One region of the Luteibacter anthropi genome, then DNA from elsewhere that is predicted to be linked to it. Evidence: riboswitches for the same ligand, from Rfam matches in the RefSeq annotation. Region 1 holds a riboswitch; the other holds the start of a gene.
The links. Region 1 has a riboswitch for fluoride ahead of KR767_RS16855 (voltage-gated chloride channel family protein). Riboswitches for the same ligand answer to the same signal wherever they lie in the genome.
Positions count from the first base shown of each region.

Region 1 (7,316 bases):
ACAGAAGACACCGGTGTCGCACAGACCAAGGAGATTGCATGAACCAGATCCGCCGTATCGATGCCCTCGAAGTCCTCGACTCGCGTGGCTTTCCGACCATCGAGGCCGTCGTCACGCTGGAATACGGTGCGCAGGGCCGCGCGATCGTCCCCTCCGGTGCCTCAACAGGTCGAAAGGAGGCTCATGAACTGAGAGATGGGGGCACACGGTACGGGGGACGAGGCGTCCGACACGCCGTTCGCAACGTCCTCGACATCATTGCACCCGCATTGGCTGGGGACGCGTTCGCTCGCCAGGCCGACCTGGATGACCGCTTGATTGCGCTCGATGGCACTGTGCAAAAGACAGTGCTGGGCGCAAACGCCATGCTCGCCGTCTCGATGGCGTTCGCGCGTGCATGCGCTGTGGCCGCTAAGAAGCCACTGCACGAGCACCTTGCGCCGGGTAGCGCCTTGCTGCCGGTGCCATGCCTGAATGTCATCAACGGCGGCGCTCATGCGGACAGCACGCTCGATTTTCAGGAGTTCAAGATCCTGCCACACGGGGCGACCTCCTTTGCCGAGTCGATCGAGATGGGCGAAGGGGTTTTTCACGCCCTCAAGAAGCGGCTGGGCAAAAGTGGCTACAGCACGGCGGTGGGCGACGAGGGCGGCTTCGCACCGCACCTTAAGTCGCACGAAGAAGCCGTAGAGATCATCCTGGACGCCATCGTCCTGGCGAGATACCGACCCAGCCACGACGTGAGTATCGGCCTTGACCCGGCCGTCAGCGCGTTCTGGCAGGACAACGGCACGTATGTCTTTCCCCGGATGGGAATCACCATGGACAGTGGCGAGCTCATCGACCTCTGGGACCGCTGGCTTAAAGCCTATCCGATCCGTTTGCTTGAAGATCCGATGGGCGAAGACGACTGGGAGGGCTGGGTCGAGGCGACGAAGCGACTGGGCAACCGCGTTGAATTGGTGGGGGACGATTTGTTCTGTACGAACCCTGCCTACGTCGAGATGGGCATCCAGCGATCGGTCGCTAACTCGGTCCTCATCAAGCCCAACCAAATTGGAACGTTAACCGAAACCTTCGCGTGCGCCGGACTCGCCCAATCCGCCGGCTACGGCATCTATGTGTCGCACCGCTCCGGAGAGACCGAAGATTCGTTCATTGCGGATCTCGCCGTAGCGTTGGGTGGGGGGCACCTGAAGACCGGATCCGGTTGTCGCGGTGAGCGCACGGCTAAGTTCAACCAGCTTCTGCGGATCGAGCGCGAACTGGGAAGCCTTGCCCGTTTTCCGGGGGGCGCAGCCTTCAAGACCCTCAATCGCACGGAGGCCGCGTGAACCCATCCACCGCATTCAACGTTCGACGTATCGTGATGGACGTCGACAAGGCAGTCGCACGGCCATCGTTGGAGGACATTGCCAAGGCCGTGTCAGCCTGCCGCGGTGTCGAAGCCCTGAACCTGACCGTGGGGGAGATCGACATCGAGACCGTTGGCATGGATCTGACCATCGAGGGCAATGGGCTGGATATCGAGCAAATCGTGGCGGCGATACATGAGTCCGGCGCTGTGGTGCACAGCGTTGACCAGCTCGTGTGTGGCGAGCGCCTCATCGATGCGGTGGAGCGGCATCGATGAGGCCATCCAACCCGTGGGCGTTCGTGGCTATTCGTCTTGATCTGGTCGCCGGACTGGTCGATGGGATATTGACGGCGCTGACACTGGGAGCCGGTCATCTGCTCCCGGGTGCGGCGCCCATGAGCCTTACGCTAGCTCTTCGCGTGGCCGTCGCCTCGGCTGTCTCGGGTGCCTTCATCTTCCTCGTCGCCCATTACGCCGACCTGCGCAGCGAATTCATCGAAGCGGAGCGACAGCTCAATCTTCTTGCCCACGGACAACTCGCTGCCAGCCAACTCGGTAAGGCGGCCTTTCGCGAGGCCGCCGTCAAGGCGTCGGCAGCCTGCGGCGCCACGTTTGCAGGGGCTCTTGTCCCGATGTCTATGGCCATCTTGGTGCCCTCATGGCGGTCAGCCCCTCTCTTTGTCTCGCTCACGGCTCTCGGGGCACTCGGTGTGTGGCTATCGCACACCGTCCACGGACGTCCCATCCGATGGATTGTCGCGCTGGTATTGGTAGGCGGCTTGCTGAGCACACTTGGCGCGTTTCTTCACATTGCCTGATGAGTCTTCCCATGCCCCTTACCGCCTTAGCGCTATGCATCGGCGCCACCCTTGGCACATTTCTTCGCTACCTCCTGGCACAAATGTTCAATGCGGCGTTCCCCTCGCTCCCGATGGGAACGCTCGCCGCCAACCTCCTTGGCGGATTTCTTATGGGTCTGGCGCTTGCGAGCTTCATGGCCTATCCGCAGATGCCCCTGGCCTTGCGCCTGGGTATCACCACGGGATTTCTGGGCGGGCTCACCACGTTCTCCACCTTTTCGGCGGAAAGCTTTCTCCTGCTTCAGCGCGGCCAGTACGGGTCGGTCGCCATCCACTTGGCGGTCCACGTCCTGGGCGCATTGGGCTGCCTGGCGTGCGGCTTTGCGCTGGGCCGCCTCATTGCCCGGTGAAGGCTTTGACCTGGGTTCCCGCCGTAGTTACACTGGGCCTACGGAGATGGCATGCCTCCGCGAACCGCCTTCGGGCTGATGATGCCTACGTATCCTGGATCCCCGGGGGCGTAGGCATTTTTGTTTGATGCCCCCGGACTTCAGGTGTTTTCAACCCACCTACCGGAAGTCGCATGCGACACCTTCGTTCACTCGAGCAGTGGGAACTGCTGCCCTACATGGGCAAGTGGCTTGTCATCAGTTCGGCAGCCGCCTGTCTGGCCGGTACCGCCTCCGCCTTCTTCCTGCTTGCCCTCGAATGGGCAACGGCCACTCGCGAGGCCCAGCCCTGGATGATCTGCTTGCTCCCGCTGGCAGGTTTCGTGGTTGGCTGGGCGTACGACCGGGTAGGTAAGCCTGTGGAAGCGGGCAACAACCTGATCATCGACGAGATCCACGATCCGAAGAAGGTGATTCCGCGGCGGATGGTGCCCTTGGTGTTCATAGGCACCGTCGCTTCCCACCTTTTCGGCGCGTCGGTGGGCCGCGAAGGAACGGCGGTCCAGATGGGCGGAGCGCTGGCCGACCAGTTGACGGGCATCTTCCGACTCCGCCACGAAGAGCGCCGTATCCTCTTGATGGTCGGCATGAGCGGTGGCTTTGCGGCTGTCTTTGGTACGCCGCTGGCCGGCGCACTGTTTGGCCTGGAAGTCCTGGCCATCGGCCGTATGCGTTACGACGCGCTCTTTCCCTGCGTTATCGCCGCCATCGTGGCTGACCGTGTTTGCCTGGCGTGGGGGGTTCATCACACCGTCTACGCCGTGCCGTTTGTCACGGCAGTTACCATTCCCACGGTCCTCGCCGTTATCGCCGCCGGCTTCGCATTCGGACTGGTGGGTCTGCTTTTTGCGACGGCTACTCACACCGTGGGCGGGTGGATGAAGCGCTACCTTCGGTACGCCCCGTTTCGCCCCTTGGTCGGCGGCGCCGTCATTGCGCTCTCGGTGGTCGTGCTGCATACCGAACGCTATGTCGGCCTCGGCATACCCACCATCATCGCCGCGTTTCAACATCCTCTGGCGCCATGGGACTTCGCTGGCAAGTTCGCCTACACCGTCGCCTCCTTGGCTTCGGGTTTCAAAGGCGGTGAAGTCACGCCGCTCTTCTTCATCGGTGCGACCCTAGGTAATGCGCTCGCGCCGCTTCTACACCTTCCCGTGCCGATGCTAGCCGGGCTGGGCTTTGTCGCCGTGTTCGCCGGCGCCGCAAACGTGCCCTTGGCTTGCACCGTCATGGCGATCGAACTGTTCGGTCCAGCCATCGCGCCGTTCGCGGCGATCGCCTGCGTCGCCAGCTACATGTTCTCCGGACATACAGGCATCTACCACGCGCAGCGTCTTGGACACGCCAAACATGTGCGGCATTTGCCCGAAGACATGCGTCTTGCCGAGATGAGGGCCTTCCGTAAGGCACAGCGCAAACAGCCCCGTGTTGAAACCATCGATCCGTGATCCAGGAGCCCTGAATGCACGACCTTGCTGCCGTTCGCCTCTACTTTCCCGCGTCCACCCGAGCAACCCGGACACGGTTTTGGCATCACCTCTCGGCTCCGGCCCTGGCCCATCATCTTTTAGCTGTCGCTCGTCGCGCTGGTGTCGAACAAGCGATTCTTCATCATGTCGATTCTGGCTATCTCAAAGGTCACCGGCTCAGTCACCACCATCCCGAAGCACATTCGATGCACCACCCACAGTGCCTCGAACTGGTCGATCACCGCATAAAACTCGAAGCCTTTCTTAAAGATCACGCCAACGAAATCAAGAAAGTACGCGTCTTGATGTTTCATGGCGAAGCGCTGAAAAGCGTTACCCACGACTAAGCGTCACCCGAGGGAGTTGCTCCATGAACGGTTATCGCATCCTCTTTTTCACACAGGAAGACCGAAAAATCGGTCACCGCCTGGCGAGCGAATGGATCCTCAGTAAGGCCAAGGAACTGAAGACGCATGGTGCAACCCTGACCATAGACGCCGTTGGCTTCGGGCACTCTGGGAACATGCACTCGGCAGGTCTTTTCAAGATCACGGATAGGCCCGTGACTGTATCGGTCACCGCCGATGAGGCGACGTGTGAGGCACTCATGGCGGCGCTCGCGGAAGCCCGTGCGGACATCTTCTTTGCCCGCAGTCTCGTCGAGTTTGGACGTACCGCGGAGGATGCCCCACAAGACCAGTAGCTGCCCTGCGAGCCCTCAACAAAATCGAATTGATCGCGAGGTGCTTTGCAAGCACCTGCGACCGGTATGCACCCATCCAAAATTTTTGAAAGGTAGCTCATGCGTGCCATTGTGCTTCTTCTCGCCGCACTAACGACGGCGACCGCGGTGTCGGCCAAAGCCGCTTCGGCGCCCGACCGTCCGCACAATGTGATCATCTTTGTCGCCGATGGGTTGCGCGGCTCGGTGGTCGATGCCCAGCTGACACCAGCCTTCGACGCGTTGCGCCGCGAGGGAGTAAGTTTCCCCAATAGTCACTCCCTGTACCCGACCGTCACCACGGCGAACGCTTCGGTGATTGCCACGGGCCACTATCTCGGTGACGCCGGCAACTTCTCCAACGCGATCTATGCCGGTTATCCGGTCACTTCCGCTAAGGGCACGGCAAGCGTCACACCCTACTTGGAGGATGATGCCGTCCTGGGCGATCTGGACGCACACCTGGGCGGAAACTACCTGACGGAGGAAACCCTCCTGGCCGCCGCACGCCGGCAGGGTTACAGCACGGCATCCATCGGAAAGCTCGGGCCTGCGCTCATTCAGGATCATGTCGATCGCGGCCAGACGACTCTCGTCCTCGACGACAGCTCAGCCATCGCCGGCCACGACGGCAAGCTGGACGGCGTGTTGCTGAACCCTGAATTCGCCGAAGCGCTTCAGCGGGCCGGGTTGCCCCTGACACCGCCCCTTCTTGATAGGCCTAACCTCGCGCAACAGCGGTATTACTCGGAGGTCGCCGCCAAGGCCGCGCTTCCACTGCTGCAGGAGAAGGGTAAGCCCTTCGTGATGGTGTTCTGGATGAGGGATCCGGATATCACCCAGCACGGTCAGCTGGACAGTCGACCTGGCATCGTGCCCGGCATCAACGGTTCGTCCTCTCTGGAAGCTATTCGAAACTCGGACCTCACGCTAGCTCGCTTGCGTGAGACCGTCGATCGACTGGGTCTTGGCGCGACGACAGATATCATCGTCACGTCGGACCATGGCTTTTCGACTATCTCCAAGCAGAGTCAGACGAGTCGCTCTGCACGATGTGATTACGTTGACGTTGAGAAAGGCCAGGTTCCTCCCGGCTTCCTCGCGATGGATATGGGTGAAGCCCTGAAGTTTTCCGTATGGGATGCGGACGACGGCGCGGTTCTGATCCGTGGTGCCGGCGGGTGCGGACATCTGGACGAAAGCCGTTACGCGAAGCATCCCGTCAATGGCGACGCGATACTGGGGGAGGATCCCAACCATCCCGATTTCGTCGTGGCATCCGGTGCGGGTTCGTCGTTGATCTACGCAAAAAGCGACGCTTCGCGGTCTATGGTGCCCGCTGCTGTCGCGTTCTTTCTCCGCCAGGACTACGTCGGAGGCATTTTCGTCGATCCCGCATTCGGTGCCATTCCTGGGACGATTCCTCTGTCGGAGGTCGGCTTGATGGGGACAGCGCGGACGCCGCATCCCGCGATCGTCATAAGCTTTAGATCCTTTTCTTCCGGGTGCGATTTGCCTTTCCGCTGCGGTGTGGAGCTCGCCGACTCCTCGTATGGCCAAGGGCAAGGCATGCACGGCGCGTTCAGTCGCGCCGACACGTTTAACTTCATGGCTGCGGTCGGTCCCGATTTTCGCAAGGCATTCGTCGATCCTGCACCGGTCAGCAATGCCGACATCGCTCCGACCGTTGCCAAGGTCCTAGGCATCCGCATGCCAGCGCATGGCCATTTGACCGGGCGCGTCATTTCCGAGGCGCTACCGGGCGGAACTGTCCCCACGTTCCAACGGAGAACATGTCTTTATCCTTCGACAGAGCTCGGTGGCGGCGCAAGAGCCGACGAGGCGCCGCTCCTTCACCTCCAACCGGCGCTGGCCCTGCAGACGGTCGGCGACACCCGCTATTTTGACGCAGGCGGCCTCGTCGGCCGCACGCTAGGTCTACCGTCAGAGGGCGGTGAACGCTGCGAGGCCACCCAATGATTCGCGCCATTGCTTTCTTGTTAACGGCCACGAGCAATCTTTGCAAGAGCACGTCAATCTGACGGCTTCCAGGCACTACCGACCGTCTTGTTCGTAACTCGGAGAACGACAATGGAAGGGTTCCGCATCCTGTTTTTCACTCAGGAAGATCGAAAGATCCATGGCGATACAGTGGGTCAGTGGATCCTGCAGAAAGCACGCGAACTCGGTGCAGAGGGAGGAACACTGACGGTGGACGGCGCCGGCTTCGGCCACGGAGGAAAGATGCACTCTGCCAGTTTCTTCGAGATGGCCGATCGTCCTGTCACCGTCTCCGTCGTTACCGATGAGGCGACCTGCAACGCCCTCATGGCAGCAATGGCAGCCGAGAACGTCGACGTGTTTTACGCACGGAGCGAGGTCGAGTACGGTCGCCTGGACGGCGGCGGCAATGAAAAAGTGTCAGCGGAGAAGTCTCGCTAATGTCTGCATGGACGACAACAGCGCCTACAACCATCGCTGCGTTCTTAGCCTCGTTGGTCGAGTTTGTTGAGGCAC
Region 1 is NZ_CP077072.1:3,968,631-3,975,946, reverse strand. It holds gene KR767_RS16880 (histidine phosphatase family protein) at 1-42, shown strand, start outside; gene eno (phosphopyruvate hydratase) at 39-1,334, shown strand; gene KR767_RS16870 (DUF211 domain-containing protein) at 1,331-1,633, shown strand; gene KR767_RS16865 (hypothetical protein) at 1,630-2,175, shown strand; gene crcB (fluoride efflux transporter CrcB) at 2,187-2,567, shown strand; fluoride riboswitch at 2,601-2,662, shown strand; gene KR767_RS16855 (voltage-gated chloride channel family protein) at 2,741-4,057, shown strand; gene KR767_RS16850 (DUF190 domain-containing protein) at 4,072-4,425, shown strand; gene KR767_RS16845 (DUF190 domain-containing protein) at 4,449-4,781, shown strand; gene KR767_RS16840 (alkaline phosphatase family protein) at 4,881-6,779, shown strand; gene KR767_RS16835 (DUF190 domain-containing protein) at 6,891-7,241, shown strand; gene KR767_RS16830 (COG4280 domain-containing protein) at 7,241-7,316, shown strand, end outside.

Region 2 (7,316 bases), 330 kb from region 1:
GGGGTAAGTGGCGACTCGGGTCAGTCGATGCGCCTGCGTGAACTGGGTTCGCGCGTGCAGGACAAACTGGACGAACTGAACCAGACCATCGAGCTTCGGCGCACTCGTGGCCTGGAAGCGGCCCTGGTCGTGGTCAATTCCGATCGTGGCAAGGCTGCGATGGACGATATCCGCTCGCGCCTGGGTTCGATGCGTGCGGCCGAGTTCGACCAGCGCACCCGGCGCCTGGCGGAAATGGAAACCGCGTACAGCACGGCGTGGACCTCCGGCGCGGCCAGCGCCTTGCTGGGCATCGGCCTGACGTTGTTCGTGGGCATCCTCATCCGTCGCAATGCTGTCGCGCGCGAACGCGAGGCCTGGTTGCAGGCCGGGCGCCTGGAGCTGGGTGCCGCCATGGCGGGCGACAAGGACATGAGCGAGCTGGCGGGCGTGATCCTGTCCTTTCTCGCCCGCTTCCTGCGCGCCGAGGCGGGCCTCCTGTTCACGCCGTCGGCTCGCGGTTTCGAACGCGCCGGCGCCGTGGGCGTGGCACCGGAAGAGCCCGGCACGGCAAGCCGCACTACCGGCAGCCTGTTGAGCCGGGCCGTCGACGAGCGCCGTGTCGTGGTGGTGTCCGACGTGCCGGAGGGCTATTTCCAGGTGGGTTCCGGACTGGGCAAGGCACCGCCGCGTCACCTGGTGATCGTGCCGACGATCGGTGACGACCAGGTCCAGGGTGTCGTGGAACTGGGCTTTTTCAATCCGGTGGACGCCGAAGTAGTCGCCCTGCTGGAGCAGGCGTCGCCGGCCATCGCCATCGCGCTTCGCTCGGCCGCGTACCGCGCCGAATTGTCCCGTCTTCTCGAAGAGACCATGCGCCAGTCCGAAACCCTTCAGTTGCAGGGCGAAGAGCTGCGGGCGTCCAATGAGGAACTGGAAGAGCAGAGCAGGGCCTTGCGCGAATCGCAGCAGGAGCTGGAATCGCAGCAGGCCGAGCTGGAGCAGACCAACGCCCACCTGGCCGGACAGTCGCAGCAGCTGGAAGCCCAGCGCGACGAGCTGGCGCTCGCCAACGAAGCCATCGAGGCAAAGGCGCACGAAGTGCAGCGCGCCAGCCAGTACAAGTCCGAGTTCCTGGCCAACATGAGCCACGAACTGCGTACGCCGCTGAACTCCGCGCTGATCCTTTCCAAGCTGCTGGCAGACAATGCGCACGGCAACCTCACCGAAGAACAGGTGAAGTTCGCCCGCACCATCCACGCCTCGGGTGCCGATCTGCTCACGCTCATCAACGACATCCTCGACCTGTCGAAGATCGAGGCGGGCCATGTCGAGGTCCGTGGCGAAACCTTCGAGGTGAAGGGTCTGCTGGACGATATCGCCGCGTTGTTCTCGCCGGTGGCGAACGAGAAGGGCCTCACGCTCGACGTATCGTCGGCTACTGACTGCCCGGCATTTATCGAGAGCGATCGCCTGCGTATCGAGCAGGTGCTCAAGAACCTGTTGTCCAACGCCCTCAAGTTCACCGAAGCCGGAAGCGTGAATCTTTCGGTGCGAGCCGGCGCGAAGGGCATGGTGGTCTTTTCGGTCACCGACACCGGCATCGGCATCGCTGCGGACCAGCAGGCGCGCATCTTCGATGCGTTCCAGCAGGCGGACGGATCGATCAGCCGCCGCTACGGCGGCACGGGCCTGGGCCTGTCCATTTCGCTTGAGCTGGCGCGCCTGCTCGGCGGCGATATCTCCGTCGCAAGCGACCCGGGCCGGGGCAGCATGTTCACGCTGACCATCCCCGTGCGGCTCGCGAGCGCCCAGGCCGTGGTTGCGCGCGCACCGGCACCGGCCGTCGTTCCGATGCCTCCTGCACACCGCCCGGTCATGGCGCCCGCACCTGTCGCGCAGCGTGCTCCGGCGCCGGTATCCATCGATCCGCGCCATCTCATCCTGGTCATCGAGGACGACGTGGCGTTTGCCGGCATCGTCAGCCAGCTGGCCGAGGAAATGGGCTTCCGCTCGCTGGTGACCTCCACCGCGTCCGAGGCGCTGGCCGTGGCACGCGAGCAGATGCCACATGCCATCGTGCTCGACGTGGGGCTGCCGGACCAGTCGGGTCTGTCGGTGCTGGATATCCTCAAGCACGACGTGCGCACGCGTCATATCCCGATCCATGTCGTATCGGCGGAAGACCATTCGCGCACGGCGCTGTCGCTGGGCGCGGTGGGTTACCTGGTGAAACCGACCACCCGCGAGGCGCTGGCCCGCGTTCTGGATTCGCTGGAATCGCGACTGTCGCAGCGCCCCCGTCGCGTGCTCGTGGTCGAGGACGACGCGGTGCAGCTCGATGCCATCCGTCACCTGCTGGCGTCGGCGGATGTGGAAACCATCGGTGCCTCGTCTGCCGCCGATTGCCTCTCGTTGCTCAGCCACGAGACCTTCGACTGCATGGTGCTCGACCTGTCGTTGCCCGATACGTCCGGCTTCGCACTGCTGGAAACGCTCAGCAGCCAGGATACGTACGCGTTCCCGCCGGTGATCGTCTACACGGGGCGCGTGCTCTCCGCAGCAGAAGAAGACCGCCTGCGTCGTTATTCCAGCTCGATCATCATCAAGGGCGCGCGCTCGCCGGAACGCCTGCTCGACGAGGTGTCGTTGTTCCTGCATCGCGTGATTTCGGAACTGCCCGAGCCGCAGCAGGGCATGATCCGCGCGGCGCTGAATCGCGACGCCACGCTGGAAGGCCGTCGCATCCTTCTGGTGGAAGACGACGTACGCAACGTCTATGCCCTGATGAGTGTGCTCGAACCGCACGGCTGCGAGCTGACGATTGCCCGCAACGGTCAGGAGGCCATCGACGCGCTCCACGCGTCCGTGGATGGCGCGGATATCGACCTGGTGCTCATGGACATCATGATGCCGGTGAAGGATGGCCTGACCGCCACCCGCGAGATTCGCCAGGATCCGCGCTTTGCCGATCTGCCGATCATTGCGCTCACCGCCAAGGCGATGCCGGACGACCAGCAGCAGTGCCTGCAGGCAGGTGCGAACGATTACGTAGCCAAGCCGCTCGACGTGGACAAGCTGCTGTCGCTGATCCGCGTCTGGCTTACCGCCTGACCTTCGACGGGCGAGGCAAGGCGCAATAACCCGCGGCTTTAACAAGCCCGGGTGACCCGCTACACTGGCGGCACGGAGATGGCATGCCTCCGCGAACCGCCCTCGGGCTGATGATGCCTACGTATCCTGGAATCCTCCGGGGCGTAGGCTCGTGCGTTTCTCGCCCCGTTATTCCAGGTGTTTCAACGACACACCTTTTGGAATCCGCATGCGACGCCTTCGTTCACTGGAACAATGGGAACTGCTTCCCTACATGGGCAAGTGGCTGCTCATGGCTTGCGCGGCTGCCGTTCTGGCCGGCTCCGCTTCCGCTTTCTTTCTCCTGGCTCTGGAATGGGCGACGAACACCCGCGAGGCATCGCCGTGGCTGATCGGCTTTCTTCCCTTGGCAGGTTTCGTGGTGGGCTGGGCGTATCAGCGTGTGGGCAAGTCGGTGGAGGCGGGCAATAACCTCATCATCGACGAGATCCACGACCCTCGTAAGATCATCCCCCGGCGCATGGTGCCGCTGGTGCTTATCGGCACGGTGGTATCCCATCTCTTCGGCGCATCGGTGGGACGCGAGGGTACGGCCGTGCAGATGGGCGGTGCGCTGGCCGACCAGCTGACTCATGTATTCCGGCTGCGAGCCGACGACCGGCGCATCCTGCTGATGGCCGGCATGAGTGGTGGTTTTGCCGCAGTGTTCGGCACGCCGCTGGCAGGTGCATTGTTTGGCCTGGAAGTACTGGCTATCGGGCGCATGCGCTACGACGCGCTGTTTCCCTGCGTGATTGCCGCCATCGTGGCCGATCAGGTCTGCCTGGCGTGGGGTGTTCACCACACCCACTACGTGGTGGATCATGTCTGCGCACTCACGCTGCTGCCGGTGCTGGGCGTGATCGCGGCAGGTATCGTTTTCGGCCTCGTGGGCCTGCTCTTTGCCACGGCCACACATCATCTGGGTGGCTGGATGAAGCGGCGGATTGCCTATGCGCCACTACGCCCGTTGCTGGGTGGTGCGGTGATTGCGCTGTCTGTCAGCGTCCTGCCTGCATGGCGGTATATCGGACTGGGCATTCCGACCATCGTGGAAGCCTTTCAGCATCCTGTTGCGCCCTGGGATTTCGCGGGCAAGTTTGCCTATACGGTCGCGTCGCTGGCGTCGGGCTTCAAGGGTGGCGAGGTGACACCGCTGTTCTATATCGGCGCCACGCTGGGTAATGCGCTGGCACCTCTGCTGCATCTGCCTGTCGGGATGTTGGCCGGGTTGGGTTTCGTCGCGGTATTCGCCGGCGCGGCGAACGTGCCGCTGGCCTGCACGGTGATGGCGATCGAACTGTTCGGGCCGTCCATCGCGCCGTTCGCACTGATTGCGTGCGTTGTGAGCTATCTGTTTTCCGGACACGCAGGCATTTATCACGCCCAGCGCCTTGGCCGGGCCAAGCATGTGCGGCACCTGCCGGAGGATCTGCGGCTGGCCGAGGTCAAGGCATACAGGAAGAAGCTACGCGAGACCCCGGCCGTGACGGACGACGTACCTTAAGGCTGTTTCGCGGTGGGCTGGAATGCGCTTAGCGGCTTGACGTAAGGGCCGTTCCAGTCTGCGTCGAAGATGCGGCCAAGGGGGCGCACCAGCGGGCCGTGGATGAAGATCGAGGCATTCACGGCACTTTCGAAGTAGCTCCAGCTCCAGTTGCCGGTGCCGACAAAGCCCGACTCGTCGTCGACGAGAGCGTACTTGGCATGTTCGACACGGGCGTAGGGAATGGGGCCGGACGACGCCTGCGGCAGGCTGGAATACTTCACTTCCACGCCGGGCATGAGCGCCAGGCTTTGCAGGTAGGCGAGGTCATGGCCGCGCAGTGCCCAGTCGGCCACGATGACCTGTACCTGCACGCCGCGTGCGGCGGCATTGCGGATGGCAAGATCCAGTGCGGTCCAGTAGCCCTTGGGGCCGAAGTCCTTGAAGGCCGACATCGTCATCACCTGGATGCGGATGCGGGTGCGTGCCTGGTCGAGCATCTGCGTCAGCGTCGGTGCTTCCAGCGTCAGCCAGGACGGCTGGAGCGCTGCGGGGCTGAAGGCGGGGAAGATAGTCGACGGGCCATCGTCCTTGCCGTTGATGACGACGGGGGAGAGCACGGTGGCCGGTTCGAACGAGGGGGCGGGTACGAGCGGTGCGGCCACCAGCGCATCGGCCGGTTTTTCGGCCAGGTGCCACAGGTGGTCGAATTCCGCACGGAACGTCTTGCCGATGCGTTCGTCGCCGATATGCACGCCCACTTCGTGGATGTGCTGGATGGCACGCCAATCCCAGTTCTGGCTGCCCACGAAGACATCGCGATCGTCGATCTCCATGAACTTCACGTGCAGCACGCCGCCGGTGAGGTCCTTTACCGGCATCTGGCGGATCGTGATGCCGGGCAGGCCCGTCAGTGCATCGACCCAGGGCTGGCTTTCATGCATGAAGCTGGTGTCGATGAGCAAGTTCACCCGCACCCCTTTCTTCGCCTGCGCGACCAGCGCATCCACGATGGGCGAAAGCGCATGGCCGGGCGGGTTGGTCAGGTAGAAGGCGGCGATGTCGATATGGTCTTTCGCGCCCTTGATCATCGACAGCCAGGTAGGGCCGGTGCGTGCCGTATCGGGCAGGCCGTAGCTGGTTTCTTCCGGAACGCTCTCGACCCATTCGAAGGTGCTTTGCTGGCGCGCCGCCGGAGCCGCATGGCTCGACAGGGGAATCAGTGCAAAAGCGGCGGCAAGGGCCAGCAGGGGACGGCGGGTTGAGCGCATGCGGAGGAACCTGGCGAGTGTTGATCGTTATAGAGTAACACCGCCGTGTGACGGTTGGTTCGCGTGCGCCGCAAGCCACGCAGGAACCTCGGTCACCGCGATATCCTGCGCTGCGTTGAAGGTGACGGCCTTGTCCCAGGCAACGCCGGTATCGCGCGCGAAGGCCAGGTGGTACCGGCGCATCTTGTCGTGCGGATGGGCCTGCACGGCGTCGCGCAGTGCGTCGACGGTCCACAGGTTGCGCTGCGTTTTCCTGCCCAGGTAAGCGTCCACCATGTCGGCCAGGCGTTCGTAAGTAAACGTGTCGCCCGCCACGAAGATCACCTTGTCGTCGATGCGAGGCTCATGGGCGAGGATGGCAGCGGTGAGCTGCCCGATGTCTTCGGGCGTGGTCACGGTGAGGCGGTTGTCCCAGCGCCCCAGTGCATTCACTTTCGCCGCTTCGAGATCGACAACGCCGAAGGCAGGTTCAAAGAGGAAACTGGTGAACATGCCGGTGGATACGATGACCCAGTGCGTGCGCGACTGCGCCCGCAGCATGTCGCGCACGTCGAGCTGTTCGTCGAAGATGCCCTGGTCACTGCCGCGTCCCACGACGTCGTAATCCACGCCGAACTGCCAGGGCACGTAGCGATCCACCCCCGCGCGAAGCACGGCGGCAGTGATGCGGCGTTGCGTGCCCGCGCCGCCGACGAACCCCGTGCAGCAGATGACCGTGGCGTAGGACGCGAATATACCGGCAAGCTCTTCTTCCGGTGCGCTGGCGAGGTCACAGCGGACGATATCCACGCCAAGCGCACACAGGGCAGCATCGCGGGTCGAATCCGTTTCGTGTGGCCGGGCAGGTCGTAGCAGCACGCTGAGCCTGCCCTTGACCGGCTGCGCCGCGAGGGACTTCAGTACCGCCATGCCCAGTTCCCCCGCGCCGATGACAAGGGTGTGCTGTTCCGTGGTTTTGATCGCGGGCATCGTTTTTCGACTTCTGTGGGGAGACGTGGCATAAGCTGAGGTGCGGGCGATTCGCGGACAAGAAGGCACACGAGTGATACCGGACGACATTCCCTTCGCAGAGGTCATGGCGCGCTCACGGGCGGCCTGCGAGGCACTGAGCGACGAAGACGGCGGCCTGAAGCGCGAGGTGCTGGCCCATGCGGGCAATCGCTGGTCCCTGGGCATCGTGTACGAGCTGGGCGTGGCGGGGACGCTTCGCCATGCCGAACTCGCGCGTCGGCTTCGTGGCGTCACCCAGCGCATGCTCACCAGGTCGCTACGGCAGCTTGAGCGCGACGGGCTCATCGCACGGCACGACCATGCCGAAGTGCCGCCACGGGTGGATTACACGCTTACATCGCTTGGAAAAGGCCAGCTGACGGGGATGCTGCCGCTGTGGACGTGGGTTATGGATAACGCAGATGCCTTCCGCGCCGCACGTCACCGCTTCGATGGTG
Region 2 is NZ_CP077072.1:3,641,908-3,649,223, forward strand. It holds gene KR767_RS15690 (response regulator) at 1-3,093, shown strand, start outside; fluoride riboswitch at 3,159-3,220, shown strand; gene KR767_RS15695 (voltage-gated chloride channel family protein) at 3,302-4,618, shown strand; gene KR767_RS15700 (phospholipase D-like domain-containing protein) at 4,615-5,868, opposite strand; gene KR767_RS15705 (aromatic alcohol reductase) at 5,896-6,837, opposite strand; gene KR767_RS15710 (winged helix-turn-helix transcriptional regulator) at 6,944-7,316, shown strand, end outside; gene KR767_RS15715 (hypothetical protein) at 7,281-7,316, shown strand, end outside.
Region 2: linked by a shared signal. The riboswitch ahead of KR767_RS15695 (voltage-gated chloride channel family protein) and the one ahead of KR767_RS16855 (voltage-gated chloride channel family protein) in region 1 are both predicted to bind fluoride.